Regions from separate parts of the Microbacterium hominis genome, predicted to be linked through region 1. Evidence: predicted binding sites of a transcription regulator. Region 1 holds the regulator's gene; each other region holds the start of a gene.
What was found. The regulator LexA, encoded in region 1, represses DNA repair genes until DNA is damaged. The targets are predictions, from matches to a motif close to TCGAACANNTGTTCGA.
Positions count from the first base shown of each region.

Region 2: HQM25_RS13305 (DUF222 domain-containing protein) is a predicted target of LexA. The motif match lies at 8,239-8,254, and genes of this name have one in related genera.
Region 3: HQM25_RS02755 (DmpA family aminopeptidase) is a predicted target of LexA. The motif match lies at 6,524-6,539, and genes of this name have one in related genera.

Region 1 covers NZ_CP054038.1:2,364,074-2,374,379, reverse strand. The annotation lists gene HQM25_RS10795 (S9 family peptidase) at 1-1,636, opposite strand, end outside; gene HQM25_RS10790 (methylenetetrahydrofolate reductase) at 1,862-2,830, shown strand; gene metE (5-methyltetrahydropteroyltriglutamate--homocysteine S-methyltransferase) at 2,827-5,163, shown strand; gene HQM25_RS10780 (hypothetical protein) at 5,160-6,581, opposite strand; gene lexA (transcriptional repressor LexA) at 6,632-7,312, opposite strand; gene HQM25_RS10770 (LysM peptidoglycan-binding domain-containing protein) at 7,569-7,931, shown strand; gene HQM25_RS10765 (histidinol-phosphate transaminase) at 7,969-9,063, shown strand; gene hisB (imidazoleglycerol-phosphate dehydratase HisB) at 9,060-9,668, shown strand; gene hisH (imidazole glycerol phosphate synthase subunit HisH) at 9,665-10,306, shown strand, end outside.
Region 2 covers NZ_CP054038.1:2,924,538-2,934,843, forward strand. The annotation lists gene HQM25_RS13275 (LPXTG cell wall anchor domain-containing protein) at 1-512, opposite strand, end outside; gene HQM25_RS13280 (CPBP family intramembrane glutamic endopeptidase) at 696-1,790, opposite strand; gene HQM25_RS13285 (low molecular weight phosphatase family protein) at 1,826-2,437, shown strand; gene HQM25_RS13290 (polysaccharide biosynthesis tyrosine autokinase) at 2,509-4,161, shown strand; gene HQM25_RS13300 (sugar transferase) at 4,324-5,973, shown strand; gene HQM25_RS13305 (DUF222 domain-containing protein) at 6,624-8,210, opposite strand; gene HQM25_RS13310 (cell wall-binding repeat-containing protein) at 8,451-10,306, shown strand, end outside.
Region 3 covers NZ_CP054038.1:629,620-639,925, reverse strand. The annotation lists gene HQM25_RS02785 (ABC transporter permease) at 1-723, shown strand, start outside; gene HQM25_RS02780 (amidohydrolase) at 733-2,391, shown strand; gene HQM25_RS02775 (NAD(P)/FAD-dependent oxidoreductase) at 2,643-4,073, shown strand; gene HQM25_RS02770 (cupin domain-containing protein) at 4,070-4,417, shown strand; gene HQM25_RS02765 (TetR/AcrR family transcriptional regulator) at 4,402-5,016, opposite strand; gene HQM25_RS02760 (APC family permease) at 5,013-6,497, opposite strand; gene HQM25_RS02755 (DmpA family aminopeptidase) at 6,623-7,789, shown strand; gene HQM25_RS02750 (PucR family transcriptional regulator) at 7,778-9,364, opposite strand; gene HQM25_RS02745 (CoA-acylating methylmalonate-semialdehyde dehydrogenase) at 9,531-10,306, shown strand, end outside.

The DNA.
Region 1 (10,306 bases):
GCTCGGCCTCGGGGAGCGGCCCCACCATGCTGTCGAGATACCGCGCTTCGAAGTCGTGCGTGTCGGCGGCGAGGCGGCGGAGGTCGGCCACGCCGTACCGGCTGATGCCGGCCGCGAAGACGTCGGACCGGGTGACCGCGCACAGCACCGTCCAGCCGCCGGCCGAGCCGCCCGCAATGGCCAGACGTGCGGGATCGGCGTGGCCGGCGGCGGCCGCACCGCGGGCCACAGCGATCACGTCGTCCACGTCGACAACCCCCCACTGACCCCGCAGCCGCTCGCGGTAGGCGCGCCCGTACCCGGTCGAGCCGCCGTAGTTCACATCGAGCACGCCGATTCCGCGGCTGGTGAAGTAGGCGATCCTCGCGCTGGCGGCCGGTCCCACCTTGCCGGTGGGCCCGCCGTGCACGAAGAGGATGTAGGGCGGGCGCTCGTCGTCGGGGCCGACCACGTCGGGATTGGTCGGCGGGTACCGGAACGCGTGGACGACACCATGGGGGCCGTCGTAGCGTTCGGACTGCGGGCGTGGCATCCACTCGCGTCCCCACGGGGCACGGCCGCCCGCGACCTCGACGAGCACGTCGGGCCGATCGGCGTCGAGCACCCAGAGCCCGGCGGACACCTCGGCGCCCGATCCTGTCACCAGCACCCGGGAGCCGGAGGCGTCCTCGATGTTCACATCCGAGGTGAGAGGTGTCGACACGGGTGCGACCGCGCCGGTGGCGGCATCCACGATCGCGATCTCATCGGCGCCGTCGGTGCGCACCGCGACGATGCGGCCGCCGGAGATCGGCGTGTGCCACCGCAGTCCGAGCCCCCACAGCGCGCCGCCGGTGTCGGCGTCGGCGGGGGCGACCGGGCGGCGGGCGAGATCGGCCGACAGGTGCACGCGCCAGAGGTTCCAGCGTCCGGTCGGGTCGTCGACGACCAGGAGGTCGTCGGGGCCGAGCCAGGCGGGCTGCAGCGGCGCCGTCTCGGCCGCGCCGCCGCCGACGACGGTGGTCCATTCGATGACGGTGCCTTCTTCGAGCCGGCCCACCCGCACCTCGGTGCGGTCCCACGGCATGTGGGGGTGATCCCAGGCCACCCAGGCGAGATGCGTGGCTCCGGGGGAGAGGGCGGGCTGCGCGAGGAAGACGCTGTCGGCGACCAGCTCGGTCACCCGCGATGTCTCGCCGAGCCCCACCGACACGAGCGCGCGACGGGGAACGGGGCCGTCGCCGTGCACCTCCTGCACCGCGATGAGCGTGCCCTGCTGCCAGGTGAGCCCGCCGTAGCGCGTGTCGTCGGCGGGCGGGGTGAGGGCGCGGGGTGCGTCGCCGGGGCGCATCGCGTAGATGCGCTGGTCGGACTTCTCCACGAACAGCAGCGTGCCGTCGTCGGTCGCGGTCCAGGCGCCGCCGCCGTATTCGTGCACGCGAGAACGTGCGCTCCACGGCATCGGCAGCACCTCGGCGGCAGGAGCGTCGCCCTCGCGCCGCCGCACGGTCGTCCGTCCGCCCTCGTGCGGCACGGTCTCGCCCCACCACACCTCGTCACCCACGAAGCGGGCGCCCTCGATGCGAGGCGACGATGCGGCGACGTCGGCTGCGGACAGCGGAGAGGGCCAGGAACCATAGGGCGACGCCGATGACATGGCTCCACGCTACGCCGCCCGCCGACGACGCAACACATCGTCATACGCGGTGCGGGCGGCCCCCGCACCCCGCTACCGTGGAGCCATCGTCGCCCGGTCATCGATCGGGCAGGAGCGACAGCCGAGCCCGGCACCCGCCCGCGATGCACTTGCGCCGACCGGCCCGCCGGTTGCGCGCGGTCCGCGGCCGTCCGGCCTCCCGTCCCTCTCCGTCGAAAGCACGACATGACGATCGATCTCAGTGCACCCCCTGTGCCCATCTCGTTCGAGGTGTATCCGCCGCGCTCGGAGTCCGGAATGGTCGCCCTGCACGAGACCATCGCGCGGCTGGCCGCGGTCGGGCCGCGTTTCATCTCCGTCACCTACGGGGCGGGCGGATCGACGGGCGGGCGCTCGCTGGAGCTGCTGCGGCACATCCTCCACGAGACGCACGTCACCCCGCTCGCGCACCTCACCTGCGTGGGCAGCACGTACGCGGCCGCGACGGCGCTGATCCGGGAGTTCCTGGATGCCGGGATCACGAGCTTCCTCGCCCTGCGCGGCGATCCGCCCGCCGGCGTGTCGGAGGACGAGGTCTTCCTCGGCGATCTCGAGTCCGCCGCCCAGCTCGTGCAGCTGATCGACCGCGTTCAGGCCGAGCGCGCACCGTACTCCGAGACGGCCATCCCCGGTGTCCCCGACGCGGTGCGCGTGGGGCGGCGTCCGCGCGCCGACATCGCGGTGGCCGCCTTCCCCAACGGCCACCCGCGCTCCCGCTACCCGACGGAGCACATCGACGCGCTCCTGGCCAAGCAGGCCGCCGGTGCGACCATGGCGATCACGCAGCTGTTCTTCCACGCCGATGACTACCTCTCCTTCGTCCAGCGTGCGCGGGCGGCCGGGGTCGGCATCCCGATCCTGCCCGGCATCATGCCGATCACCTCGCCCTCGCGGCTGCGGCGGGTGCTCGAGCTCTCGGGCGAGCAGCTGCCGGGTGAGCTGGCGGTGGCCCTCGAGGTGGAGACGACCGCCGAGGGACAGCGCGCGGTGGGCATCGCCCATGCCGCCGGCCTCGCCCGCGACGTGCTCGCCGGGGGCGCGCCCGGGGTGCACCTCTACGCCTTCAACAACCACGACACGGTGCTCGCCACGCTCGGTGCGGCGGGCCTTCTCTCCGACCCTCGTCCCACCGCTGCTCAGGAGGCAGAACGATGACCGCTCCCCGCCCGTCCTTCCCGTCCGGCACGATCCTCGGCTATCCGCGCATCGGCCCGAACCGCGAGCTCAAGCGCGCCGTCGAGGCGCACTGGTCGGGAACCCTCGACGCGACCGGCCTCGAAGAGGCCGCGTCGCGACTGCGCCGCGCCACCCGCGAGCGCCTGATCGCCCTCGGTCTGGGCGGGACGGATTCGTCGATCCCCGAGTCGTTCTCCTTCTACGACCAGGTGCTGGATGCCGCCCTGAGCGTGGGCGCGCTGCCCGAGCGCTTCGCGCACCGCCGGGAGCCCGACGGCACCATCGGGTCGGCGGCGATGTTCGCGGCGGCGCGCGGCGAGGGCGACGCCGCCCCGCTCGAGATGACCAAGTGGTTCGACACCAACTACCACTACCTCGTGCCGGAGATCGGGCCCGAGACGGTGTTCGCCCTCTCCAACGACCGCTTCGCGCGACAGGTCGCCGAGGCGAAGGCCGACGGCGTCTCGGTGCGCCCCGTGCTGGTCGGGCCGGTCACCCTCCTGGCGCTGGCGAAGGCGACGGATGCCGCGCCGGCCGGCTTCGACCCGCTGACGCGTCTGGGCGACGTGGTGGCGGCCTATCGCGACCTGCTCCGCGCGCTGCGGGCGGCGGGCGCCGAATGGGTGCAGCTGGACGAGCCGGCGCTGGTGAGCGAGAGCCTGCCCGCCGGGCCCGGCGCGCTCGCCGCTGCCGCGGACCGGGCCTACGCGGAGCTGGGCGGCCACGCGGACCGGCCCGCGATCCTCGTCTCCGCCGGCTACGCGCAGCTGTCGCCCGAGGGCTGGCGCGCGCTGGCCGCGGCGCCCATCGAGGCGATCGCCCTCGACCTCACGCGCGGCGATGTGCCCGAGCAGGTGGCCGGCCTCGAGGGGAAGACCCTCGTCGGCGGCGTGATCGACGGGCGCAACATCTGGCGCGGCGACCTCGACCTCGCCTGGCAGAAGCTCGAGCGCCTGTCGGCGCGGGGTGCGGCATCCATCGCCGTCGGCACCTCGACGTCGCTGCAGCACGTTCCGCACGACGTCAGCGGTGAGACCGACCTCGATCCGCGACTGGTGACCTGGCTCGCGTTCGCCGACCAGAAGACGGAGCAGGTCGTCACGCTCGCCCGCGGACTGCGCGACGGGCGCGACGCCATCGCTCTCGAGCTCGCGGCGGCGGCCGCCGCGCTCGCGGACCGCGCGAGCGCTCCGGGGGTGCATGACGGAGCGGTGCGTCCGCGCACCGCGTCGCTCGCTGCGGCCGACTTCGCGCGCACCGACTACGAGACCCGCGCGCAGGCGCAGGATGCGGCGCTGGGGCTCCCGGTGCTGCCGACCACGACGATCGGCTCGTTCCCCCAGACCGGGGACATCCGGCGCGCCCGCGCGCGCTTCTCCCGCGGCGAGCTCGCCGCCGACCAGTACGACAGCTTCCTCCGCGACGAGATCGCCCGCGTCGTGGCGCTGCAGGAGGACCTCGGTCTCGACGTGCTCGTGCACGGCGAGGCGGAGCGCAACGACATGGTGCAGTACTTCGCGGAGAACCTCGACGGCTTCGCGGTCACCCGCAACGGGTGGGTCCAGTCCTACGGCTCGCGCGCGACGCGTCCGTCCATCCTGTGGGGCGACGTGTCGCGGCCCGCGCCGATCACCGTCGGCTGGTCGACCTACGCGCAGTCACTGACAGACAAGCCCATGAAGGGCATGCTCACCGGTCCGGTCACGATCCTCGCGTGGTCGTTCGTGCGCGACGACCAGGCGCTGGCCGAGACCGCGAACCAGGTGGCCCTCGCGCTGCGCGACGAGCTCGCCGATCTCGAGGCCGCCGGCATCGGCGTGATCCAGGTCGATGAGCCGGCGCTGCGGGAGCTCCTCCCGCTGAAGCGGGCGGACCAGCCGGCTTACCTGGCGTGGTCGGTCGACTCCTTCCGGCTGGCGACTTCGGGTGTGTCGCCGCAGACGCAGGTGCACACCCACCTGTGCTATTCGGAGTTCGACGTGGTGATCGACGCCATCGCCGCCCTCGACGCGGATGTCACCTCCATCGAGGCGGCCCGCAGCCGCGGCGAGGTGATCGGCGACATCGCGCGCTCGGGATTCGCCGCGGGGGTCGGCCCCGGCGTCTACGACATCCACTCGCCGCGGGTGCCGTCCGTCGACGAGGTCGGGGCCCTGCTCGACCGCGCGGTGGCCGATCTGCCGCTGCGCCGCGTCTGGGTCAATCCCGACTGCGGGCTCAAGACGCGTGGCTACGACGAGACCGTGGCCTCGCTGCGCAACCTCGTGACCGCCGCGCGGGCCGGTCGCGAGAAGGTGGGCGCGCCGGTCTAGGTCGCCGCCGTCTCCCGGTCGGATGCCGCGGCCTCGGGTTCGCCCGGATCCGCGGCGTCCGACCGCTCGTCGGGGCGTCGCTGCAGCAGTTCGGTGACCCACCACGCGAGGAGCCACACGACCAGCACGAGGAACACGTCGCCGAGCGAGAGGGGACGCAGCAGCAGCAGCCACACGACCCCCAGCACACCGAGCGCGATGCGCACGAGCAGTCGCTGGGCGTAGAGCCAGGCGCCGACGGAGCTGGTGTCGACGCCGCGTCGCTGCGCCGCGCCGCGCAGGCCCGCGTTCACCGAGGCGACCGCCGCGCGCGATGCGCGGGCCCCGCGCCAGCGGCCCGACATCCACGCGATCACCGCGATGATCGCGCCGATGAGCATCAGGACGACCGCCGTGTCGCGCATGGCGTTCGTGATCTGGTCGTACACCGACGCCAGGGCGGACGCCGAGACGCCGAGGGCGGGCGCGCTCAGCTGCAGCACACTGCCGGCGATGGCCAGGCCCACGGCCAGCACGGCACTGCCCAGGGCGATCCCGACCCCGGTTCCGAGCACCGCGGTCGACCGGCGCCGGGCGATCAGGATGCCGACGAGGAACAGGGCGAGGGCCACCACCGGGAGCCACCACCCGACGGCGACCGCGATGTTGTAGACCGTCCCCACGACGATGAGCGCGTCGCTCTGGGCCACCACGATGGTGCGGTCGATGACGGGGATCGACGAGGCGAAGCCGACGCCGCTGTCGACGAGACGCTGTTTGACCTCTTCGATGACGGGAGCGAGCTGGATGCCGAGCTCGCCGTCGGCGCCGATGACGACGGCCCCTTCGGCGGTGCCGCCGGCTGCCACCGCCGCGAGCGATCGATGGCTGGCGCGAAGTGCCGTCTCCCAGACGTCGGAGAACGCGTCGGACTGCACGAGGCGGATGACGGTGGTGTCCACGAGCCCCTGCAGGCCCTGAGCGGCCGGTGCGCGCAGCAGGTCGAGCGCCGCCAGCGCCCGCGGGGGCAGGTCGAGGTTCTGCAGGCCGTCGAAGAGGTCGTCGGTGATCCCCTCGAGGTCGAGCGATTCGTCGATGGCGGCCGTCACCTGATCGGCCACGAGCATCTGCACGTCGGCATCGTCGGCCAGCGGCGCGAACGTCTCGATGAAGCGCGTCTCGTCGACGAGCTCCACCCGTGCCCACGCGGCGACGATCGACACCGGCACCAGGATCGTGGCGATCACGATGCACAGCGCTGACAGGAACGCGCGCCAGCGCCCGCGGGGCCGCTCCGCGGGCGGCGCGGGTGCGAGGTCGGGGAGAACGGCGGTGCTCTGGGTGGCGCGCAGTCGGTCGTTCTCGGCCTCGAGTTCGGCGAGGCGGGCGCGCAGCGCCTGCGCGTCGGGGTCGACGGGGGGCCCGGCATCGGCAGTCATGACTCCCCTTATAGCGGGTCGCGGCGACCCGCCGGTAGCGCCCGCGCCGCTCAGACCGTGCGCAGCACGGCCACGACCTTGCCGAGCACGACCGCCTCGTCGCCGAGGATCGGCTCGAACGCGGAGTTGCGGGGGAGGAGCCAGGTGTGGCCGTCGCGCTGGCGGAAGGTCTTCACCGTCGCCTCGCCGTCGAGCATCGCGGCCACGATGTCGCCGTTGTCAGCCGTGGCCTGCGTGCGGACGACGACCCAGTCGCCGTCGCAGATGGCCGCGTCGATCATCGACTCGCCGCTGACCTTGAGCATGAACAGGTCGCCCTTGCCGACCAGCTGCCGCGGGAGCGGGAAGATCTCCTCGATCTGCTGATCGGCGGTGATGGGCACGCCGGCGGCGATCCGGCCCACGAGCGGCACGAGCGCGGCGTCGCCCACGCTCGGCGCGGTGTCGGCCGGGTTCTCGGCGGCGGTGCCGGGAAGGTCGATGAGCACCTCCATCGCCCGTGTCTTGCCCGGGTCGCGCCGGAGGTAGCCGCTGAGCTCGAGCTGGTTGAGCTGGTGGGTCACGCTCGAGAGCGACTTCAGGCCGACGGCGTCGCCGATCTCGCGCATGCTCGGCGGGTAGCCGTGCCGTGCGATAGAGCGCTGGATCACCTCGAGGATCGCGAGCTGCTTGTCGCTGAGGCTCTTGCGGCGCCGGGTCTGGGGCCTCTCGCGCCCGGTCGACTCGCTCATGTCGGCTCCCGTCTCGCCGCCCGACGGGCAGCGGTCTTCGAATGTCGGAGGCCCGTGGTGGGGTGTCCGTATCGAAACCGTATCCGGTTCACCGCCCGCGCGGGCGCATGTTATCCCGCGTGTCGCTTCGACAGAAGCGGTTCGGTTCCGATCGTTGACAGGTTCCAGCATCGAAGATAGATTCGGAAAAGAGATTCGCATCCGGCGCACCCGGCCGTTCGGCGGGTGCGAATCTCTTCCCGGCCTTGGAGGAGACATGACCGCTCTCAGCCCCGTTCTCACCGCCCCGACCGTCCCGTCGGCGACCCGGCTCCGCCTCACCGTCCGAGGCCGGCGCGTGCTCGCCGCCCTCGCCGCCCTGCCCGCCGTGGCGGTGCTGTGCGCGGTCGTCCTCGGGGGCGGCGCCGCACTCGCGTCCCGCGATGCCGGGGCGCCCGTCGGCTCCTTCGAGACGGTGATCGTCGAGTCCGGCGACACGCTGTGGGCGATCGCGCAGCAGGTCGCCCCCGCCGCCGACCCGCGCGACGTGGTCGACGACCTGGTGCGGCTGAACGCCCTCGACGGCGTCTCGCTCCAGGCCGGTCAGCGCCTCGCGATCCCCGCGGAGTACTCCCACTGATCCACCGGCCGCGGTCCGGGCCCCACCGCGCCCTACCATGGGACAGGTGACCGTTCGCCTCGACGACCTCCCCCTCCGCGACGACCTCCGCGGAAAGAAGCCCTACGGCGCTCCGCAGGCTCCGTTGCCCATCGCCCTGAACGTCAACGAGAACACGCATCCGGTGCCGCAGGAGGTCGCCGACGACATCCTCGACTCGATCGCTCTCGCGCTGCGCGACGTGAACCGGTACCCCGACCGCGAGTTCACCGCCCTGCGGGAGGGCTTCGCCGACTACCTCGGCCACGGACTCACGCGGGAGCAGATCTGGGCCGCCAACGGCTCGAACGAGGTGCTCCAGCACGTGCTGCAGGCGTTCGCCGGTCCAGGACGCACGGCGTTCGGGTTTACACCCACGTACTCGATGTACCCGCTGCTCACGCGCGGCACCGGAGCGACGTGGATCGCGGGCGAGCGTGGGGCCGACTTCTCGGTCGATGCGTCCTCCGCGGCATCCCAGGTGGCCGACGCGGCACCCGATGTGGTGTTCCTGTGCGCGCCCAACAACCCGACCGGCACCCCGATGGGGCTCGACGTGATCGAAGCCGTCTACGACGCGACCCTGGGAATCGTGGTCGTCGACGAGGCCTACCAGGAGTTCGCTCCGCGCGACGAGCGCTCCGCGCTCACGCTTCTTCCCGGGCGCGAGCGGCTCGTCGTCTCGCGCACCATGAGCAAGGCCTTCGCCTTCGCGGGTGCGCGCGTGGGCTATCTCGCGGCCGACCCCGCGCTCGTGGACGCGCTCCGACTCGTGCGGCTGCCGTATCACCTCAGCTCGCTCACGCAGGCGGCGGCGGGCGCCGCCCTCCGCCACGCCCCCACCATGCTGCGCATGGTCGACGAGATCGTCGATCAGCGCGATCGCATCTCGGCCACGCTCGAGGCGCTCGGGTACGTCGCCTACGAATCGTGGACCAACTTCGTGCTGTTCGGCGGCGTCGACAACCCGGCCCGCACGTGGCAGGAGCTCTATGACCGGGGCGTGCTCATCCGCGACGTCGGCATCCCGCACCACCTGCGGGTGTCGGCAGGGACCGAGCAGGAGACCACCGCGTTCCTGGACGCGCTCGCGTCGATAGACTCGGCCGCATGACCGCCACGCACCGCACCGCGTCGATCCGGCGTGCCACGAGCGAGTCGACGGTCGAGCTGGAGCTCGATCTCGACGGAACGGGCCGGAGCCGCATCGACAGCAGCGTGCCGTTCTTCGACCACATGCTGACGGCGTTCGCCAAGCACTCGCTGACCGACCTCACGGTGCGCGCTTCGGGCGACACCGACATCGACGCGCACCACACGGTCGAGGACATCTCGATCGTGCTGGGCCAGGCGATCCGCGAGGCGCTCGGCGACAAGTCGGGCATCTCGCGCTACGGCGATGCCCTGGTCCCGCTCGACGAGGCGCTCGCGCAGGCCGTCGTCGACATCAGCGGCCGCCCCTACCTCGTGCACACCGGCGAGCCGGAAGGCTTCGAGCACCACCTCATCGGCGGCCACTTCACGGGATCGCTGGTGCGGCACACCTTCGAGGCGATCTCCTACAACGCCGCTCTCACGGTGCATGTGCGCGTGCTGTCGGGCCGCGACCCCCACCACATCGCCGAGGCCGAGTACAAGGCGTTCGCGCGGGCGTTCCGGCAGGCCAAGGCGCTCGACCCTCTGGTCGATGGCATCCCGAGCACCAAGGGCGCCCTGTGACCTCGAAGCCGCTCGTGGCCGTGCTGGACTACGGCTCGGGCAATGTCCACTCGGCCGTCAAGGCCCTCGCCGCCGCCGGAGCCGACGCACGGCTGACGGCGGACCGCGGCCTCGTGCGCGACGCCGACGGGCTCGTCGTGCCCGGCGTCGGCGCGTTCCGCGCCGTGATGGATGCCCTCCGGGCCAGCCGCGGCGACGAAATGATCGGACGTCGTCTGGCCGGTGGTCGTCCCGTGCTGGGCATCTGCGTGGGCATGCAGGTGCTCTTCGAGCACGGCGTCGAACGTGGCGCCGACACGGTCGGGCTCGGCGAGTGGCCCGGCGCCGTCACCGAACTCGACAACCCCGTGCTGCCGCACATGGGCTGGAACACCGTCGCGCCCGGAGAGGGCTCGCGGCTGTTCCGGGGCATCGAGGACGAGCGGTTCTACTTCGTCCACTCCTACGGCGCCCAGCAGTGGACGCTCGACGTCATCCCGCCCTTCCCGCAGCCCGCCGTGACCTGGTGCACCTACGGCGAGCCGTTCATCGCCGCCGTCGAGAACGGACCGCTGTCGGCGACGCAGTTCCACCCCGAGAAATCGGGGGAGGCGGGCATCCGGCTGCTCGCGAATTGGATCGACGGCCTCGGCAGGGCT
Region 2 (10,306 bases), 560 kb from region 1:
CGTGCCATCGCAGCGGTCACGGCGATGCCGCCGATGCCGAGGGCGCCGACGCCCAGCCAGATGGCCGCGGCGGGAACCGTGCCACCGGTGGCGGGCAGCTCGCTGCCGCCGCCGCTGCCGCCCGTGGTGGAACCCGTGGCGGTGACGGTGACCGAGCCGGAGTTGCCGGCGGAGTCGGTGGCGGCGATGGTGAAGGTGCCGGCGGCGGGCGCGGTGAACGAAGCGCTCAGCGAGCCGTCATCGGCAACGGTCTTGGTGATGGTGGTCGATCCGTTCGCGGTGGCGAGCACGATCGACGACAGCGACCCCGCACCCACGCCGGGGCCGCTCGCGGTGATCTCGACGGAGCCGGGGGTGAGCCCCGTGCACTCGACGGTCGACGTGGCGCCGACGGCGATGGTCGCGGGCGAGGCCGAGCACGCGATGGCGGTCGGGTATGCCTGTGCAGCTGCGGAGCCGGCGAGCACGATCGCCCCGGCGATTCCGAGAGCGGTCAGTGTCTTCTTCAGCATGTGATGTATCCCCAGTAGGACGACGGCTGTGTGTGGAGGGTACACAAAAGAGATCTCGAATCGTCCCCATTGATTCCCCAGCGATTGCCAGGCTAGCGCACAGGTACCGACATCGCCATCGCGAGGGCGGTTACGAGCAGGTAAAACCTGCCGGCCCGGCGTGTCAGCCGCCTCGGCGTCGGGTCAGCCGAGCAGCGCGCCCGCGGCGACGAGGGCGACCCAGGTCGCGTTGTAGACGATGTGCACGAGCACGGCGCCCCAGATGCGGCCCGTGAACGCGACGAGCAGCGAGCAGACGAGCCCGAGCAGGGTCAGCGAGATCACGACGTCGGTGGTCGACGAGAGGGTGAGGGTGTGTACGAGCACGAACAGCGCGGTGCTGGCGAGCACCGCGACGATGCCGGCTGCGAATCCGCCGAACCTCCGTCGCAGCATCGTGTACACCGCGATCAGCACCACGGCGCGGAAGAAGAACTCCTCGAGCACGGGCGCCGCCGTCACGGCCGGCAGGGCGACGGTGATCCACCACGACTGCGGCAGGCTTCCGTCGACGAGGGCGGAGGTGGGCAGTGCGCCGGTGCCGCCGGCGGCGAGTTCGATCCAGCCCTGCGCGATGCGCAGCGCGATGCCGAGCACGACCGCGTAGAGCAGGTCGACCGCGCGGATCCGCAACATGCCCGCCGGACGCGATCGCGACAGCGCCCACACGATCGGCACGAGCATCCCGAGCCACAGCAGGGCGGTGGCGGCCAGCGGCGCCCACGGCGACTCCCACACGGATTCGACGAGCGTGCCCAGGAGCACCCCGACTCCGAGCGAGCCGAGCGCGATCGCGATCAGCCATTCGCGCCACCGGCGCACGGTGCGGCCGCCGAGGCGCCAGTCCTTGCGCCGCACGTGCCGGTACTCGCGCCCGGTGTCATGCCAGACGCGGCCGGTCCCGCCGACGAGAGGCGCGGTGGATGCCTCGCCCGCGGCATCCCGGTCGAACAGGGCAGTCGTGTGGCCGCTCGCGGCGTCCCGATCGAACAGCCTCGCACCATCCCGCGGCTGCTCCCCCGCGGCGGGTGGCGCCGGGATCGTCATCGGGTCGACATCGGCCGCGGCCGCTCTGGTCACGGCCGCGGCCGCTCCGGTCTCGGGTTCGGCTGCACGGGTCACAGCCTCGGGCGCACTGGCGGGGGCAGGCGACCCGGCGGCATCCGCGCCCTCGGGCGCACCGGATGCGGCACGGCCGGGCGCGCGGTCGTCTGCGGCGTCACTAGGCTGGTCGAGCACCCGCCCACGTTACATCGACCCTGCGGAGGCACCCATTGTTCGAGCTGCTGACGGTCTGCACCGGCAATATCTGCCGCTCTCCTCTGGCGGCGCAGCTGCTGCAGACGCGGCTCGCGCCCCTGCATCCCACGGTGACCAGCGCCGGCACGCGCGGGCTCGACGCGGTCCCGATGACGGTGGAGGCCGCCCATCTCGCCCAGCACCTGGGCGTTTCGGCGGAGCTTTCGGCCGCGCATCGCTCGCGCTTTCTCACCGAGGCCGACCTGGTCTCGCCGGATCTCATCCTGACGATGACGCGCAAGCATCGTCGCGCGGTGGCCGAGCTCGCCCCGTCGCGCATGCGCCAGACGTTCACGGTGCGTGAATTCGCGCGCATCACGGCGGCGATGGGAGATCGGATGCTGCTGGCCGCGGCCTCCGAGGGCGGTGACGATCCGCGGGCTCGCGTGCGCATGGTGGGTGTGGCCGCGGCGTCGCAGCGGGGGCTCGCGCCCGCGCCGTCGGCCCCCGAAGAGGACGACGTGATCGACCCGTATCGCAAGCCGTGGGAGGTCTATCAGCAGTCCGCGGCGCAGCTGCTGCCCGCCGTGGTCGAGGTGGTGCGCGTGCTGTGGCTCACGGCTTCGCCCGCCGCGCCCGGTCGCTGACGGGCGAAACAAGCCTGTCAAACCGCTGTGGCATGATGGCCCCGGCTGCGCCAGACTTCACGAGAGGCGACATGGAGCTCACCGATTACATCCGGATCCTTCGGAAGAACTGGGTCATCATCCTCGTTGCGACCCTGCTCGGGGTGGGGCTCGCGGCGGCCTGGTCGCTCACGCGCACGCCCGAGTACGAGGCCCAGAGCACGGTGTTCGTGTCGACGCAGGCCAGCTCCACGATCAGCGAGCTGCAGCAGGGGTCCAACTTCACGCAGTCGCGCGTGCAGACGTATACGAATCTCGTCGAGACGCCGATCGTCATGAATCCGGTGATCGCCGAGCTCGAGCTCGGCACCACGGCGGTCGACCTGAGCGCCCAGGTGTCGGCATCCGCCGCTTTGAACACGACCCTGATCACGATCACCGTCACCGACACCGATCCGGTGCAGGCGGCGAACATCGCCAACGCGCTCGCGCTGTCGCTGAAGACCGCGGTCGAGACGCTCGAGACGCCGAACGGCGCCGAGACGAGTCCGGTGCGCCTCGAGCGCGTCAACGATGCGCTGCCGCCTTTGTCGCCGTCGAGCCCGAACGTTCCGTTGAACCTCGCGCTCGGTGCGCTCGTGGGGCTCGCGATCGGCCTCGGTGCGGCGGTGCTGCGGGCCGTGCTCGACACGCGCGTGCGCACGCCGCGCGATGTGGAGCAGGTGACCGATCGTCCGCTGATCGGCGCGATCGCGTTCGACCCGAAGGCGAAGTCGCGGCCCCTGATCCTGCACGCCGATCCGCACAGTCCGCGTGCCGAGTCGTTCCGCGCGCTGCGCACGAATCTGCAGTTCCTCGACATGGGCGGTCGCAAGGATTTCGTGATCACCTCGAGTGTGCCCAGCGAAGGCAAGACGACGACGTCGATCAACCTTGCGATCGCGCTGGCGGATGCCGGCAAGAAGGTCGCGCTCATCGACACCGATCTGCGCAAGCCGAAGGTGGCCGAATACTTGGGCATCGAGGGTGGTGCCGGCCTCACCGATGTGCTCATCGGTCGCGCGCGCGTCGGTGACGTGATGCTGCCGTGGGGTCAGCGGAGCCTCTATGTGCTGCCGGCGGGCAAGATTCCGCCCAACCCGAGTGAGCTGCTGGGGTCGGAGCAGATGTCGTCGCTGCTGAACGCTCTCGAGCGCGAGTTCGATGTGGTGCTGTGCGATGCGCCGCCGCTGCTGCCGGTGACGGATGCCGCGATCCTGGCGAAGTCCACGAGCGGCGCGATCATCGTGGTCGCGACCGGTCGCACGAGTCGGCATCAGCTGGGTGGCGCCGTGGACGCGCTCGAGACGGTGGATGCCAAGATCGCCGGCATCGTCATGTCGATGGTTCCCACGCGCGGCCCCGACTCGTACTACACGTACGGCTACGGATACGGATACACCGGCGAGCCCGCGAAGGGTCGCAAGCGCAACGATGCTCCGAGCCCGTATGGTCCCGAGGGCACCGCCCGCGCGGTCGTGCCAGAGCCGGCTTCGGCGCCAGCGCCCACGCCCACGCCCGGGCCCGCGTCGGCACCGGCGCCCACACCCGCGCCAGCGCCCACGCCCACGCCGACATCGCGTCGCGAGGAGCCGACAGTGATCGACGCCGACGATCCGATGGCCGCGATCGGCCTCGCGCCGGGGATGGATGCCGACGAGCAGCCGCCCACGCCGCCCGTGGGTCGTCGCTCGCCGCGTCGCTGACCAGAGTTTCGGGACTCCGAACAAAATTCGGCTTCCCGAATACTTTCAGAGTCATAGCGCCGTGGGAGCGCTCTGATTACACTCCCCCGTAATCGACGGCATGGCTGCGACGACTGGGAGTCGCGGATCCTGACCATCGCCCGTCGTGGCGTGAGTAGGCCCATGACCACTGCCGGATTCTCTCCGCAACGAGAGGTTCTCGAGGTCGCCCCGACACACGAGGCGGCGGTTCCTGCCGCGCTGGTCGGGCCCCCGGAGATCTCAGGTCCGACGCCGATCATCGCGCCGATGGATGCCGCGGTCGCCCCCGCACCCCCACCCATCGCACAGGCGGCGGCCGCGGCATCCCCCGCTCCCACGTTCGCTCCGGCGAATGCGCGCTGGCGCGAGCAGTACACGGTGCGGCTGTGGCTGAGCGACCTGTTCGTGCTGACGTGGGCGGTGTTCGGCACGCAGCTGCTGTGGTTCGGGTGGGGCAATGCGCATGTGACCATGCGGGCCGATGCGCGCATCACCGAGCTGTCGTACTGGGTGTTCTCGTCGGTGCTGATCGCGACGTGGATGGCCGCTCTCAGCCTCACCGATTCGCGCAATCATCGTGTGATCGGCACGGGCATCGGCGAGTACACGAGCATCGCGCACGCGAGCATCGTGCTGTTCGGGTTGATCGCGATCGGTGCGTTCCTCACGCGCATCGATGTGGCGCGCGGGTATCTGATCATCGCGCTGCCGCTGGGGATCACGGTTCTCGTGTTCGAGCGGTGGCTGTGGCGGCAGTGGCTCGTCGCGCAGCGCTCGATGGGGCGCTTCAGTGCGCGCGTGCTGCTGGTCGGGTCGCTGCAGTCCGTGGCCCAGATCGCGCGAGAGTTGCGTCGCACTCCTCAGGCGGGCTATCACGTGGTGGGCGCGTGCGTGCCGTCGGGTCGGGTGGCCGACAAGATTCCGGGGACCGCGATCCCCATCATGGGCAGTGTGGATGCCGTCGATCGTGCGCTTCTGGCGACCGGCGCCGACACGGTGGCGGTGACCAGCAGTGATGATCTGCCGGCTGACAAGGTGAAGCAGATTTCGTGGAGTCTCGAGGCCGGCCATCAGCATCTGGTGCTGGCGCCGAACATCACCGATATCGCGGGACCGCGCATCCATACGCGTCCGGTCTCGGGGTTGCCGCTCATTCACGTCGAGACGCCGATGTTCAGTCGGGGTCAGCTGCTGGCGAAGCGTGCGACCGACATCGTGCTGTCGGTCGTCGGGGTGATCGCGATCTCGCCGCTTCTTCTGGTGTTGGCGGTGCTCGTGAAGCTGTCCAGTCGTGGGCCGGTGCTGTTCCACCAGTCGCGCGTCGGACATCAGGGGCGCGAGTTCACGATGCTGAAGTTCCGCACGATGGTCGATGGGGCGGAGGCGATGCTTCCGGCACTGTCGGATCGAGCGCAGGATGCCGGCAATGAGGTGCTCTTCAAGTTGCGTCACGATCCGCGTGTGACGCCGGTGGGTCGGGTCATGCGGCGCTTCTCGCTCGATGAGCTTCCGCAGCTGTTCAACGTGATCGCGGGTTCGATGTCGCTGGTGGGTCCGCGTCCGCCGCTGCCGTCGGAGGTGGCCCAGTATGCCGATCATGTGCATCGTCGCTTCTTGGCCAAGCCCGGAATCACGGGGCTGTGGCAGGTGAGCGGCCGGTCGTCGCTGTCGTGGGAGGATTCGGTTCGCCTGGATCTCTCGTACGTGGAGAACTGGTCGCTGGTCGGCGATGTCGGCATTCTGCTGAAGACCGTGAAGGCGGCGCTCGTTCCCGGCGAGACGGCGCACTGAGTCGCACGCCTACCAGCCGCACGACCACCGCACCTGCTCCTCCGGGGAGGCCCGCGCCGAGGGCACTCGCGCTGTACCACCTGTCCGAAGCGCACCGCATTCCCGATCCCGCCGCCAACTCCGCCCAGTCGAGGCCGGGGTTGGACCCAGGCCGGGGTGGGGCAGGGCCCACGCCGAGGTGGGACGCAAGGCCGGGGTGGGGCAGGACCAAGTCGGAGGCCCTCGCCCCGGCAGAACCACACCGCGGGCCTCGCCCCGGCAGAACCACACCGCGGGCCTCGCCCCGGCAGAACCACACCGCAGGCCTCGCCCCGGCAGAACCACACCGCAGGCCTCGCCCCGGCAGAACCACACCGCAGGCCTCGCCCCGGCAGAACCAAGCCGCAGGCCGACCCCCGGGCGAACCACGCTGCAGGCCGACGCCCGGGCGGAGCCAAGGCAGGCCGACGCCCGGGCGAACCAAGGCAGGCCGACGCCCGGGCGAACCACGTCGCAGGCCGACGCCCGGGCGGAGCCAAGGCAGGCCGAGGCTGCGGCCTGGGGGCCGAGCGCGGGGTGGGGCAGGACCAAGGCGCATGCCGACGCCGGCACAGGGCCAAGGCCGGGCCCGGGGCCGGGCCAAGGCCGGGGGCGCCGAGGCGGCGGGGAGGTCAGGCGGCGGGGCGGAAGCGCGGCGGAGGCGGGTCGTACTCGCCGAAGAAGTAGCGCAGGTGTCCGCGCGGGGGCATGGGCACGGGATCTTGTCCGACGCGATGCAGCAGGAACCCTCCGTCGCCGTCGCGCGTGATCCACGATCCGCCGTGATGGAGGTTCATGTGATGGAACCGGCACAGGAGTATGCCGCAATCGACATCTGTACGTCCGCCGGAGCTCCAGGGATCGCAATGGTGGGCTTCGCAGAACGATGAGGGGCGGTCGCACCCGGGCCAGCGGCATCCACCGTCTCGCACGGCCAGGGCGATCTTCTGCACCCGGGTGAACAGGCGGGCCTCGCGGCCGACGTACAGCGGGTTGCCGTGGGTGTCGACGGTGAACTCGGTCGTTCCGGCATCGCACGCGCGCTGCGCGGCGAGCCAGGCGGGAACGGGCGTTCCATCCTCTTCGGCGAGCGCCACCCCGTCGGCGCCGCGGGCGCCGCCCTCGGCGACGCGTTGGTCGGCGAGTGTCTGGGCGGTGACGACGACGCGCACGCCGGCCTGGCGTGCCCCGAACACGTCGTCGGCCGAGGCGAGCGATCCCGCACGGAGGAGGTCGACCAGAAGGTCGTGTGCGAGCTGGTCGTTGGTGCGCGGGTCGGCGGAGAGCTGCGCGCCGCGTGCGGCCTCTTCGGAGTCCACGAACCGTGGGCCACCCAGCCGAGGCCGCAGCGCCGCGTCGATGATCGTGCGCCAAAGCAGTGCCGCGTCGTCGTCGAGCGTGGCTGAAAGGTGGGTCTGGCCGTAATCGTCGATGCGAGTGCGCACGGATCGCCGCTCGAAGCGCTCGGTGAAGCGTCGAAGGGCCCCCTCGGAGTCGAGCATGTCGCGGATCGCCCGCGCCGACCGCGCGAGGTCTTCGACGGTGCGCACCGACGCCTCTTCGACGAGTCGTTCGACGGCGGCAGTCCAGGGTTCCCACCCGCCGTCGATCGGTTCCCCGAGCCCGGTGACGATCGCATCGTGCTTGGCGGTGGAGAGCACGCCCGTCATGAGCGCATCGTCTGCCGGCGCGTGCCACGACCGCGTCGCCCCAGGAACCCCCGCCAATCCCGCAACTCCGGGCGCCCCCGGCTCCCCCGCCGCCCCAGGCGCCCCCGGCATCCCCGCGAGCCCGGCACCCTCATCGCCCGGGCCGCCATCGGCCCCCGGTGCGGCGGGTGCGGCATCCACATCTCCCGCCAGTCCACCCGCGAGGGCCGTCTCGAGCACCGCCTTGCCCGAGCGCACCTGCTTGGCGGCTTCGCCCCGGCTCACCCCGGTGATCTCCTGCACCAGGGTGACGGGCGTGCGGTGGCCGTGCACCTGGGCGGTGCCGGAATGTCCGTGGTCGCGCGTAGATTGCACGGCGATGACTCCGGCCGCGACCGTGCGGACGGAGTCGAGGCTGCGGATGCCCGCGGTGAGGTCGCTCATCACCCGAATGAGCTCACCCGGGTCGAGTCGCGTGAGCGCTTCGGCGATCTCGCTGGGTCGTACGGCGTCACCGAGCGTCGACCGCAGGCGGTCGATGACCGCGGTCGCCTCGGTGAAAATATCCATGACTCATCGTGGCATGAGCCTCCGACATTAGAACACAGATTCGAGCCGTGTGGAGAAGTCAAGCGATTCCACCCTCTGGGGAGGACAGGAATCGCACCGGAATCGCACCAGCATCGCGCGAGCAACGCCGCAGCGCCGGCATCCACAATCACCGTTCACACAGATTGCACTGATAGTTTCGCGAAGTCGAATACGGGGCATCGACGCAATCTGCTACATCTACTGGGGAAACACATAAGAATGATGCGCGTAGCTACGCCCGCCCGCCCTGCCCGATTCACGGCGACCGCCCTCGCAGCGGCCCTCGTCGCCGCGCTGACCGTCGCCGCCGCCCCCGCCGCGCAGGCGCAGAACGCCGCCGCCAACGCCACCACCTCCGCGGCAACCCGCACGATCTCCGGCACGGTCACGATCCCCGACGAGGCCCCCGCCGAGTGGGGCGAGAACATCTGGGTCAACGCGTCGAGTGACACCGGGGGCACCGGGGCGCAGGTCGACCCGGCGACCGGCGTCTACTCGATCGAGGGCCTCGAGCCCGGGGAGTACCGCGTCAGCTTTCGCGCAAACGGACACTTCGACGGCACGGAATGGGTCGAGACCAACCTGGTGAGCGAGTACTGGGACAACGCGGTCAGCCACTCCGAGGCGACGCCCGTCGATGTGACCGACTCCGACGCGACGAACATCGACGCAGCGCTCGAGATGGGCCGCACGATCTCCGGCACCGTGACCGTCGGGTCGGACGCAGATCCGGCTGAGCTCCAGGGTGCCGAAGCCTTCGTCTACACCGAGTCGGGCACCTTCGTGCCGATCCATGCATTTGTGGATGCCGGCACCGGCGCCTACGAAGTCGTCGGTCTCAGTCCGGGGCGGTACTACGTCGAGTTCTCCGTGCCTGGCACGTGGGATGTCGACGGAACACACCACCAGTCCCGGCTGATCGGCGAGTACTACGACGACGCCCTCACCCGCGACGCCGCCACGCTCGTCGACCTCACCGCAGCGGACGCGACCGGCATCGACGCCACTCTCGAGCGCGGACGCTCCATCGAAGGCACGGTCACGCTCCCCGACGGAGTCGACTCCAGCGCCTACAGCGACATCTATGTGAACGCGTGGACCGACTCCGGCTCCGGAAGCTCGAGCACCGTCGATCCCGCCACGGGTGCATACGAGATCCCCGGACTGGCCCCCGGCGACTACCGTGTCTCGTTCCAGTCGAACCATCCGAACCTCGTGAGCGAGTACTACGACGACACGACCGACTGGAGTTCCGCAACCCTCGTCTCGGTCACCGACACCGATGTCACCGGCATCGACGCGGCGCTCGAAGCCGGCCGTTCGATCGAAGGCACGGTCTCCCTCGGCGCGGGCGCAGACCCCGAGTGGATGCAGGGACTCAGCGTCTCGGCCTGGAATGACACCTCCAGCGCATACGCCCGCGTCGACCCCGACACCGGCACGTACGTGCTCGGAGGCCTCGCCCCGGGCGAGTACCGGGTGCAGTTCTCCCCCACCGGGTACGACGACGGCAGCAACGACTACGTCACACCGAACCTCATCGCCGAGTACTTCGACGACACCCTCGACTACAGCGCCGCCACCCTGGTCGACGTCACCGCAGCGGCCGCCACCGGCATCGACGCGACCCTCGACGTCGGCCACACCATCCGCGGCACGATCACCCTGCCCGACGGCGTCGACGCGAGCGCGTTCTCCGACATCTACGTCAACGCATCCGCCGAGGTCGGCCCCACAGGCGGATCAGCAACGGTGGATGCCACAACCGGCGCCTACGAAATCTCCGGCCTCGCACCGGACAACTACCGCGTCTCGTTCCAGTCGAACGATCCGCGCGTCGCCGGTGAGTACTACGACAACGCCCGCGACTGGAACGCCGCGACACTCGTGGCCGTCACCGACAGCGACATCTCCGGCATCGACGCCGCGCTCGACCGCGCGTACACGATCTCCGGCACGATCACACTCCCCGCCGATGCGCCGGCAGAGTGGCGGCAATCCTTGTCTGCCTCGGCCGTGACACAGGACGGCAACTGGGTCAACGGCACCTCGTCGACCATCGACCCCGATTCCGG
Region 3 (10,306 bases), 1.7 Mb from region 1:
ATCGCGTGGGACGGTTTCGGGTTCGACGCCTTCGCGACGATCCTCGAGAAGCCGGCGATCCAGAACGCTGTGCGCGTGTCGCTGATCACCGCCTTCTTCGCGGCGATCATCGCCACGGCTCTCGGCACCCTCGCGGGCATCGCCATGGCACGCCACCCCGGCAAGTGGACGTGGTGGTTCCTGGGTCTGCTCCTGTTCGTGTCGGTGACGCCCGAGATCGTCGACGCCGTGGCGCTGCTGCCGTGGATGGTGTTCCTCGGCCAGGACGCGGGGCTGACGATGTTCAACGACGGCCTCGTGCGCCTCTCCGTCGGCTCGTCGCTGTTCGCGACCGCCGTGGTGTCGTACATCGTCCGCGCGCGCCTGATCGGCCAGGACGCGAACCTCGAAGAGGCTTCCGGCGACCTGTACGCGAACCCGATCGCGACCTTCCTGAAGGTCACGCTTCCGCTCGCGCTGCCGGCGGTGCTGGCCGGCTTCCTGCTCGCGTTCACCCTGAGCCTCGACAACACGGTCATCGCCGCGTTCGTGCAGGTGTCGGGCACCACGCCGTGGCCGGTGTACGTCCTCAGCGCCGTGCGTTCGGGCATGCGGCCCGAGATCGCCGCCGTGTCGACCGTGATGCTGCTGCTCACGCTCGTCGCGCTCGCGCTGGTCGCCCTGGTGCTCAAGCGCGCCGGCGACTCGGCGACCGAGATCGCGCGCACCATGACGGGCGGCTGAGCCGGCACCATGGCACACGCTGATCTCGTCTTCGCGGGCGGGCCGGTGTTCACCGCGAACACCGTCCGCTCGCGCGCGACCGCCGTCGCCGTCCGCGGCGGCCGCATCGTGGCCGTCGGAGGCGACGACGTGCGCGAGCTCGTCGGCCCCCGCACGGAGGTCGTCGACCTGCGCGGCCGGATGCTCGTGCCCGGATTCCAGGACGCCCACGTGCACCCGGTGTGGGGCGGGCTCGACATGCTGCGCTGCGACCTGTCGGCCCTCTCGAGCGCCGCGGAGTATCTCGACGAGATCGGCCGTTACGCGGCATCCCACCCGGATGACGCCTGGGTGCTCGGCGGCGGGTGGCAGATGTCGGCGTTCCCCGGCGGGACCCCCACCGCCGCGGCGCTCGACACCGTCGTCGCCGACCGGCCCGCGTTCCTCCCGAACCGGGACGGCCACGGGGCGTGGGTCAACTCCGCCGCGCTGCGGCTGGCGGGAATCGACCGCGACACCCCCGACCCCGCCGACGGCCGCATCGAGCGCGATGCGGCCGGCAACCCGTCCGGCACCCTGCACGAAGGTGCGATGGGCCTCGTGAACCGGCTGCTGCCCGAGGAGCCGCTCGACCGGCTCACCGAGGCGCTGCTGGTCGGCCAGCGCTACCTGCACTCGTTCGGCATCACGGCCTGGCAGGACGCGATCGTCGGGGCGTACGGGGATGCCGGCGACCCCGGTCCCGCGTACCTCAAGGCCGCCGCCGACGGCACCCTCACGGCGCGCGTGGTCGGCGCGCTGTGGTGGGACCGCACCCAGGGCCTCGAGCAGATCCCCGCGCTGCTCGAGCGGCGCGACCGGTACCGCGGCGGGCGGTTCGCGGCGACGAGCATCAAGGTGATGCAGGACGGTGTGGCCGAGAACTTCACCGCGTCGATGCTCGAGCCCTACGGCGACGGCCACGGGCACTTCACCGACAACTCCGGCATCTCCTTCGTCGCGCCCGAGATCCTGAACGAGGCCGTGCCGCTGCTGGACGAGGCCGGCTTCCAGGTGCACTTCCACGCGATCGGCGACCGTGCGGTGCGCGAATGCCTGGATGCCGTCGAGCGCGCGATCGCCCGCAACGGCGGGCGCCGCGACAACCGCCACCACATCGCGCACATCCAGGTCGTGCACCCCGACGACGTCCCCCGCTTCCGGCAGCTCGGCGTGGCCGCCAACATGCAGTCCTACTGGGCGACGCTCGAGCCCCAGATGGTGGAGCTGACCCTCCCGTTCCTGGGCGCCCCGCGCAGCGCGTGGCAGTACCCGTTCGGCGACCTGCTGCGCGCGGGCGCCGTGCTCGCGGCCGGTTCGGACTGGTCGGTCTCTACGCCCGACCCCCTGGCGGCGATCCACACCGCGGTGAACCGCACCGCCGCGCCCGGGCATGAGGAGGGCGAGTACGACCCCTTCCTGCCCGAGCAGGCGATCGATCTGGCGACCTCGCTCACGGCCTACACCGCCGGCTCCGCGTGGGTGAACCACCTCGACGAGGTCACCGGAACGGTCGAGGTCGGCAAGTTCGCCGACCTCGCCGTGCTCGACCGCGATCCGTTCGCGGGCCCCGCCGACCAGATCGGCGCGACCCGTGTGCTGCAGACCTTCGTCGAGGGCGAGCGGGTCTTCGCCGCCGACGACTCCTGAGCCGCGGCATCCATCCGGCCCTGGCCGCCCCGGCACCCTGCCAGCCCCGGCACCCTGCAAGCCCGGCCCCGGTCCCGCCCCTGCCACCTCACCCCCCTCCGCCCTCGCGCCCCCTTGCCGAGATCAGGTGATCTGCCCGAGGCAGGACGATCCCCAGCCGATCCGTCCTGTTTCCGGCGGATCACCTGATCTCGGCCACCGCGAGGCACCAGGATCAAGCCACACCCCCATCCACAAAGGAAGTGATAGCCGTGGGCACCACGGTTTTCGAACGTCTCCGTCCGGCATCCACCACCATCGCGCACAGCCTCACCGACGCCCGCCACGGCGTGTTCTGGCTCGACGACCTCCCCGCCGACCTCACCCCCGACCGTCCCGCCCTCTCCGGGGAGCAGACCGCCGACCTCGTCGTCGTCGGCGCCGGCTACACCGGGCTGTGGACGGCGATGCTGGCGCTGCGCCGCGACCCCGGTCTGCGCGTGGCGATCGTCGAAGCGGCCACCGTCGGCTGGGCGGCCTCGGGCCGCAACGGCGGCTTCTGCGAGGCGAGCATCACCCACGGCTACGACAACGGCCTCAGCCGCTGGCCCGACGAGATCGACACGCTCGAGCGACTCGGCATGGAGAACCTCGACGCGTTCGAGGCCGACCTTGCCGAGTGGGGCGTCGACGCCCAGTTCGAGCGCGTCGGCGAGCTGGATGTCGCGGTCGAGCCGCACCAGCTGGAATGGCTGCGCGAGGAGATGGAGCACGCCGGCCCCGACAGCGTCTTCCTCGACGAGGCCGAGGTGCAGGCATCCATCGCATCTCCCACGTATCTCGGCGCCGTGTGGCACCGACGCAACAACGCGATCCTGCATCCGGCGCGACTGGCCGCGGGGCTCGCGCGGGCCGCGGAGGAGCGCGGCGCGACGGTCTACGAGCACTCCCGGGTCACGGGGCTCGACACCTCCGGGGCGCAGGTGCGCGTCACGACCGCGGAGGGTGCGCTGATCGCCGATCGCGTGGTGCTGGCGACCAACGTGTTCCCGTCGCTGCTCAAGCGCAACCGCCTCATGACGGTGCCGGTGTACGACTACGTGCTCATGACCGAGCCGCTGACTGCGGAGCAATGGGATGCCGTCGGCTGGCGCGACCGCCAGGGCATCGGCGACATGGCCAACCAGTTCCATTACTACCGGCCCACGCAGGATGGTCGCATCCTCTTCGGCGGGTACGACGCGGTCTACCACTACGGGCGCCGGGTGCGCGCGCAGTACGAGGATCGCCCGGAGTCGTGGGAGAAGCTCGCGAGCCATTTCTTCACGACGTTCCCGCAGCTGGAGGGGCTGACCTTCACGCACCGCTGGGCCGGCGCGATCGACACGTCCACGCAGTTCTGCGCGTTCTTCGGCACGGCGCGCGGCGGCCGGGTCGCCTACGCGGCCGGATTCACGGGGCTCGGCGTGGGCGCCGCGCGCTTCGCGGGCGAGGTGATGCTCGACCTGCTCGCGGGCGAGAAGACCGAGCGCACCGAGCTCGAGATGGTGCGCAAGCGTCCGCTGCCGTTCCCGCCCGAGCCCGCCGCGGCGATCGGCATCAACGCCACGCGCTGGTCGCTGGATCGCGCCGACCACAACGGCGGCCGGCGCAACCTGCTCCTGAAGACGCTGGACGCCGTCGGACTGGGGTTCGACTCATGACCCTGGAGCCGGGCCGGGTGGTGGATGCCGCCACCCTGCGCATCCACCACGAACCGGTCGCCGGCGACCAGGTCGCCGAGAACGGGCCCACGACGGGCTTCGTCGCCATCGGCGAACTCGCCGGTGCCGAGGTGGGCGTGTGGGAGATGACCGAGGGCGCCATGCGCGACGTCGAGGCGGAGGAGCTGTTCGTCGTGATCGCCGGCGACGCCACCGTGGAATTCACGCAGCCGGCGCTGCCGGCGATCGAGCTGTCGGCCGGATCGGTCGTGCGCCTGGCGGCAGGCATGCGCACGGTCTGGACCGTGCGCGAAACCCTGCGGAAGGTCTACATCGCGCCCTGAGTGGGCTCGATCTCGCAGTCGAGGGCCAGCGACGCGTACGCGCGCACGGCTCGTCGGCACGCCTCCCGATCGAGGGCGTACCCGAAGAGCGGGTAATAGTCGAAGGAGTCCTCGAGGGCCACGATGTTGCCGGCGATCTCCGCCGGATCGCGCGTGGGCCGGAAAGCACCGAGGCCCGTGCCGAGCTCGATGGTCGTGCGGTAGAGCATGACCTGCCGCTCGACGATCGAGCGCATGAGGGGCCGGTAATGCGGCTTCTCGCGCATGAGCGAGATGGATTCGTAGACGATGCGCAGTTCGTCGGTGATCTCGTCGGGGATGCCGAGGTCGATCAGGATCCGCATGCGATCGACCGGGTCGGCGGCGACCTGCGAGGCGCGCAGTCGGCTCTCGGAGAACTCCTCCAGCACGGCCTCGACGCTGGAGTAGATGAGTTCGTCGAAGGTCGGGAAGTAGTAGATGACGCTGCCGGCGCTCACGTCGGCTTCGGCGGCGACGGCGCGGACGTTGGTCTGCGCGAGGCCGCGCTCGGCCGCCACCCGCCGCGCGGCGGCGATGAGCGCCGCCTTGCGCTGCGGGTGGCGGGACGACGGGCTCACGGCTGCGACGGCTCCTCTTCGATGATCGGGATCGACTGCGTGAGACCCTCGTAGGTCTTGGGCGCACGCCGGCGCAGCACGAATCCCACCACGATACCGGCCACGAACAGCACGGGCGTGGGCAGCAGGAGCAGCCAGTTGATCGGCCCGGTGAAGCCGGAGACGATCTCGAAGTTCGCCGTCACGAGGCAGAACGCCACGATGAGTCCGAGCGCGCCGAACGCGGGGGCGACGATGACCCGCCACACGCTGTGCCCTCGGCGGTCCTTCGCGAAGAACGCGACGGCCGAGATGGCGGCGACGGCCTGCGCGAAGATGACACCCGCCACGCCCACGGCGTAGGTCCAGATCGCCAGCTGCAGGTACGGATCGGCGCCCAGCACGGCGGCGACCACGACGGCGAGGGCCGCGAGCGCGGCCATGGCGAAGCTCGCGACGTACGGCGAACCGGTCGCCTGACCGGTGCGGGCGAGCGCCCGCGGCAGCAGACCCTCGCGGCCGAGCGAGAAGAGGTAGCGGCTCGTGGCGTTGTGGAACGCGAGCACGCAGGCGAAGAAGCTCGTCACGATGAGGACCTGCATCGCCACTCCGGCCCATGCGCCGAGGTACTGGTCGCCGGCGATGAACACCATCTCGGTGAAGTCGTCGGACTGCGCGAGCGCGAGGACGCCGTCGATGCCGAAGGCGTAGGTGAGGATCCAGAACGTGAACGCGTAGAACACGCCGAGGAACGCGACAGCGATGTAGGTGGCGCGCGGCACCGTCTTCTCCGGGCGATGAGCCTCCTCCGCGTAGATCGCGGTGCCCTCGAATCCGAGGAAGGCGCCGAAGGCGATCACGATGAGGGCGGCCACGCCCGGGGCGCCGAACACGGCGGCCGGAGAGAACGGGAGGGCGCTGGCGGGCTCCGGGCCACCGGTGATGAGGATCGCGACCGTGAGGATGAGGAGGATGAGCACCTCGGCGCCCAGCAGCACGGCCAGCACCTTGGCTCCGACGTCGATCTTGCGGGCGCCGAGCAGCGCGACCACCCCGACCGAGGCGAGCGCCCACACCCACCACGGCACGTCGAGGCCGAGCAGGTTGACGGCGGTGAGCTGCGCGAAGAAGCCGATGAAGCCGTAGAAGGCGATCGCGAGCACGGCGTAGGCGAGCACCGTCACGAAGGCGATGCCGATGCCCGCGGGCTTGCCGAGGCCCTTGCCGACGTACGCGTAGAACGCGCCGGCGTTGCGCACGTGCGTCGACATGGCCGTGAACCCGAGTGCGAAGAGGATGAGCACCACGGCGGCGAAGATCATCGCTCCGGGGGCGCCGATGCCGCCGAGGCGGAAGGCGGCCGGCGCTGCGCTGACGACGACGGTGAGCGGCGCGGCCGCGGAGACGACGAAGAAGACGATGTCCCACACCCTGAGGCGTCCCGACGCGAGCGTCGTCCCTGTCGTGGTGGCGTCGAGCACGCCCTTGGTCGACGTTGTCATGTGTCCTCCCGGATCGCTGAGCGTTTCTGAACAGTCATTCAAAGTGCATCTGTCCCTGTTCGTCAAGAGGTGTTATGTTGCCAACACCCAAATCGTGACACTTGTTCAAAGAAGAGGAGTACGCCGTGAGCGAGACCCGCCCCCGCGCCCGCGATCTCGGGATTCCGCTCGACGGCACCCCCGGCCCCCACAACGCCCTCACCGACGTTCCCGGGGTGGAGATCGGGTACACGACGCTCATCGACGGCGAGCCGGGAGCGGAGCGCGTCGCCCGCACCGGCGTCACGGCGATCCTCCCCCGCGGTCGCGCCGGGGCCGGCATCCCGTGTGCCGCAGGCACGTCCTCCTTCAACGGCAACGGCGAGATGACCGGGCGCGCGTGGATCGACGAGGCCGGCTCCTTCTCGACCCCCATCGCGATCACGAACTCCCACGCCGTCGGCGCCGTGCACCGCGGGGTCGACCAGTGGATGGACCGCCACCACCCCGAGATCTCCGCTCAGTGGATGCTGCCCGTGGTCGCCGAGACGTGGGACGGGTACCTCAACCAGATCAACGGAGACCACGTCACGAGCGGCCACGCGATCGCCGCGCTGGATGCCGCCCGTTCCGGGCCTGTCGCCGAGGGCAACGTCGGCGGGGGCACCGGCATGAACTGCTACAGCTTCAAGGGCGGCTCGGGCACCTCCTCCCGCGTCGTGCCCTACGGCGATTCGAGCTATGTCGTCGGCGCATTCGTGCAGGCGAACTTCGGGTCGCGCGAGGAGCTGTCGGTGGCGGGGAGGCGACTCGGCCCCGATTCGGCCGCGCCCGCGCCGATCGAGGACATCGCGTGGTTCCTCCGCGACGGGGAGCGCGCGCGCTCCGTGCCGGGCGCCGGAAGCGTGATCGTCGTCATCGGCACCGATGCTCCGCTGCTGCCCGGGCAGTGCGCGGCGCTGGCCCGCCGGGTTCCGCTGGGCCTGGCCCGCACCGGCACGACCGGCAGCCACTTCTCCGGCGACATCTTCCTCGCCTTCTCGACGGCGAACACCGGCGCGCTGGTCTCGCGCATGGATGAGGCCCGCGAGCTGGACTCCCTCTCGTTCGTGCCGTGGGGCCGCATCGACCCGTTCTACACGGCCACCGTGCAGGCGGTCGAAGAAGCGGTCCTCAACGCGCTCGTCGCCGCCGAGGACATGGCGGGACGTGAGGATCACGTCAGCTACGCGCTCCCCCACGACGAAGTGCGCGCCGCGTTCCGCACCGCCGTACCGGCCGGCGCCGCTGCGCTCGCCGACTCAGCGGCCTGAGGCGCGCCGCACGAGCAGCGCGATGTGCAGTGCGGTCTGCGTCTCGCCGTCGTCGAGGTCGACGCCCAGCAGTTCCTCGATGAGGGCGATGCGCTGGTAGAACACCGACCGGGACAGATGCGAGGCGGATGCCGCGGCCGTGCGGTTTCCGGGATGGGCGAGCATCGCCTCCAGCACGTCGAGCAGGTCGCCCGAGCGCTGGAGGTCGTGCACGATGAGCGGCGCCAGCATGCGTTCGCCGTGCTCGAGCACGCGATGGTCATCGCGCAGCGCGGTGACGAGCTGAACGAGCGGGCGCGCTTCCACACGGCGCAGGTGCGGCCCGCGTCCGCCGCGGCGGCCGCGGCCGCGCGCCAGGTCGACGGCCTCGTGCAGCGACAGCAGCGCCGCGTCGACGTCGTCGGCTGCGCGGCCCACCGACAGCGTCACGCGGTCGGGGTCGGTGGAGCCATCGAGCACCGCACGCGCGAAGGCGCGGGCCGCGTCGTCGTCGAACGTCGCTCGGGCAGGGAGTGAGAGCAGGATCGTGGCCGCGGGTGCGGTGACGCCTTCGGGGGCCGATCCCACCAGCACGCGGCCCTGCAGGGCGCGTGCCGCCGCCTCGACCACGTCGGCCGGCGCTGCGGCCCCGGTGAGCACGAGTCCGTGGAGGGTCGCGTTGTGCAACGGGATGCCGGCGGCTTCCAGCCGTGCGGCGGCGCCGGCGATTCCGGCGAATCGCCCGCTCAGCAGCCCGTCGACGAGGCGTCGCCTGCCGATCCGGCCCCATTCATCGGCGTCGCCGTCGGCCAGCCGCCCGACGGCGAGGGCGATGGCAGCCTGCTCGAGCACGGCGGTGCGGCCGGCGGGGTGGGCGGGCCCGGGCAGGGCGATGAGGTTCCCCCAGCGGATGCCGCGCGCCTCGACCGGAACGATGCGCCAGTCCTCGGCGGTGGGCGCCACCCCGCGCTCGTGACGCTGCTGCGCGCGGCGATGGGCCGAGCGCGAGCGGAGCTCCCATTCGTGGAAGAGCTCCTCGTCGAGCGCGAGCGGGACCTCGGCAGCGACCACCTCGTGGGCGAGGTTCTCCAGGATCACCGGCGCCGCGAGGGTCTGCGCCAGCTGGTGCACGATGAAGTCCGCCGGTGCGCCGCGCAGGGCGAGCGCGGTGAACCGCTCACGCACTTCGTCGCGAGCGCGCAGAGCGTCGGTCTGACCGGCGATGATGTGGCGATGGACCGCCTCGGTGAGGGCGACGAACTTCACCTCGCGGTGCAGCACGATCAGGGCCAGCCCGAACTCGACGGCGGCGTCGTGGACGACCGCGGGCACGTAGCGGTAATGGGTCCCGAGTTCGAGCACGAGCCCGGCAAGACCTGCGTCGACCAGCTCCGCGATGAAGCGGCGAAGCTCTGCGGGTTCGGCGGGCCACGCCGATCCCGTCGAGAGCAGGAGCTCCCCTCCGTCGAGCAGGCGCGCGACGCCCGCACTGTCGGAGACGTGCAGCCAGCGCACGCGTGTCTCGAGCGCGCCGTCACCGACCAGCACCTCGGGCACACCCTCCACGACCTGGTCCAGCGCGATGACCTCGCGCACGGTCGGGAGCGTCTCGTGCGTCGCACGACCGATCAGACGATTCGTCCGTTTTGCGTCATCTTCGCGACGTTCGGGCACCACGTCGCCTTTCTCTTCCTTGCGAAACTGGGACTCACACAGCCTACGTGATTCCCACACGATCTGTCCGAGACCGAAAGGACGCTCCATGAGCACTGCCGAGGCCACCGCCATCGCCGCCACCGATTCGCCTGTCCACGGGGAGGTGCGGGTGATTTCGCATTGGGTGGATGGTGCGGAGGTCCCTTCCTCGAGCGGGCGGACGGCGCCGGTGTTCAACCCGGCGACCGGTGCCGTTCAGGCACACGTCGCCCTCGCCGATCAGGCCGAGATCGATGCGGCGCTCGCATCGGCCGAGCGCGGGTTCGCGGTGTGGAGCTCCTGGTCGATCGCGAAGCGGCAGGGTGTGCTGTTCGCGTTCCGTGAGCTGCTGAACGCGCGCAAGGGCGAGCTCGCTCAGATCATCACCGCGGAGCACGGCAAGGTGCTGTCGGACGCGATGGGGGAGATCGCCCGCGGGCAGGAGGTCGTGGAGCTCGCGACCGGGTTCCCGCACCTGATCAAGGGCGCCTATTCGGAGAACGCGTCCACCGGTGTGGACGTGTACTCGATCAAGCAGCCCCTCGGCGTGGTCGGGATCATCTCCCCGTTCAACTTCCCCGCGATGGTGCCGATGTGGTTCTTCCCGATCGCGATGGCAGCCGGCAACGCGGTGGTCCTCAAGCCCAGTGAGAAGGACCCGTCGGCGGCGCTGTGGCTCGCGGCCCTGTGGAAGGAAGCCGGGCTCCCCGATGGGGTGTTCACGGTGCTCCAGGGCGACAAGCTCGCCGTCGACGGGCTGCTCACCTCGCCGGTCGTGCAGTCGATCTCGTTCGTCGGGTCGACCCCGATCGCGCAGTACATCTACGAGACCGCCAGCAAGCA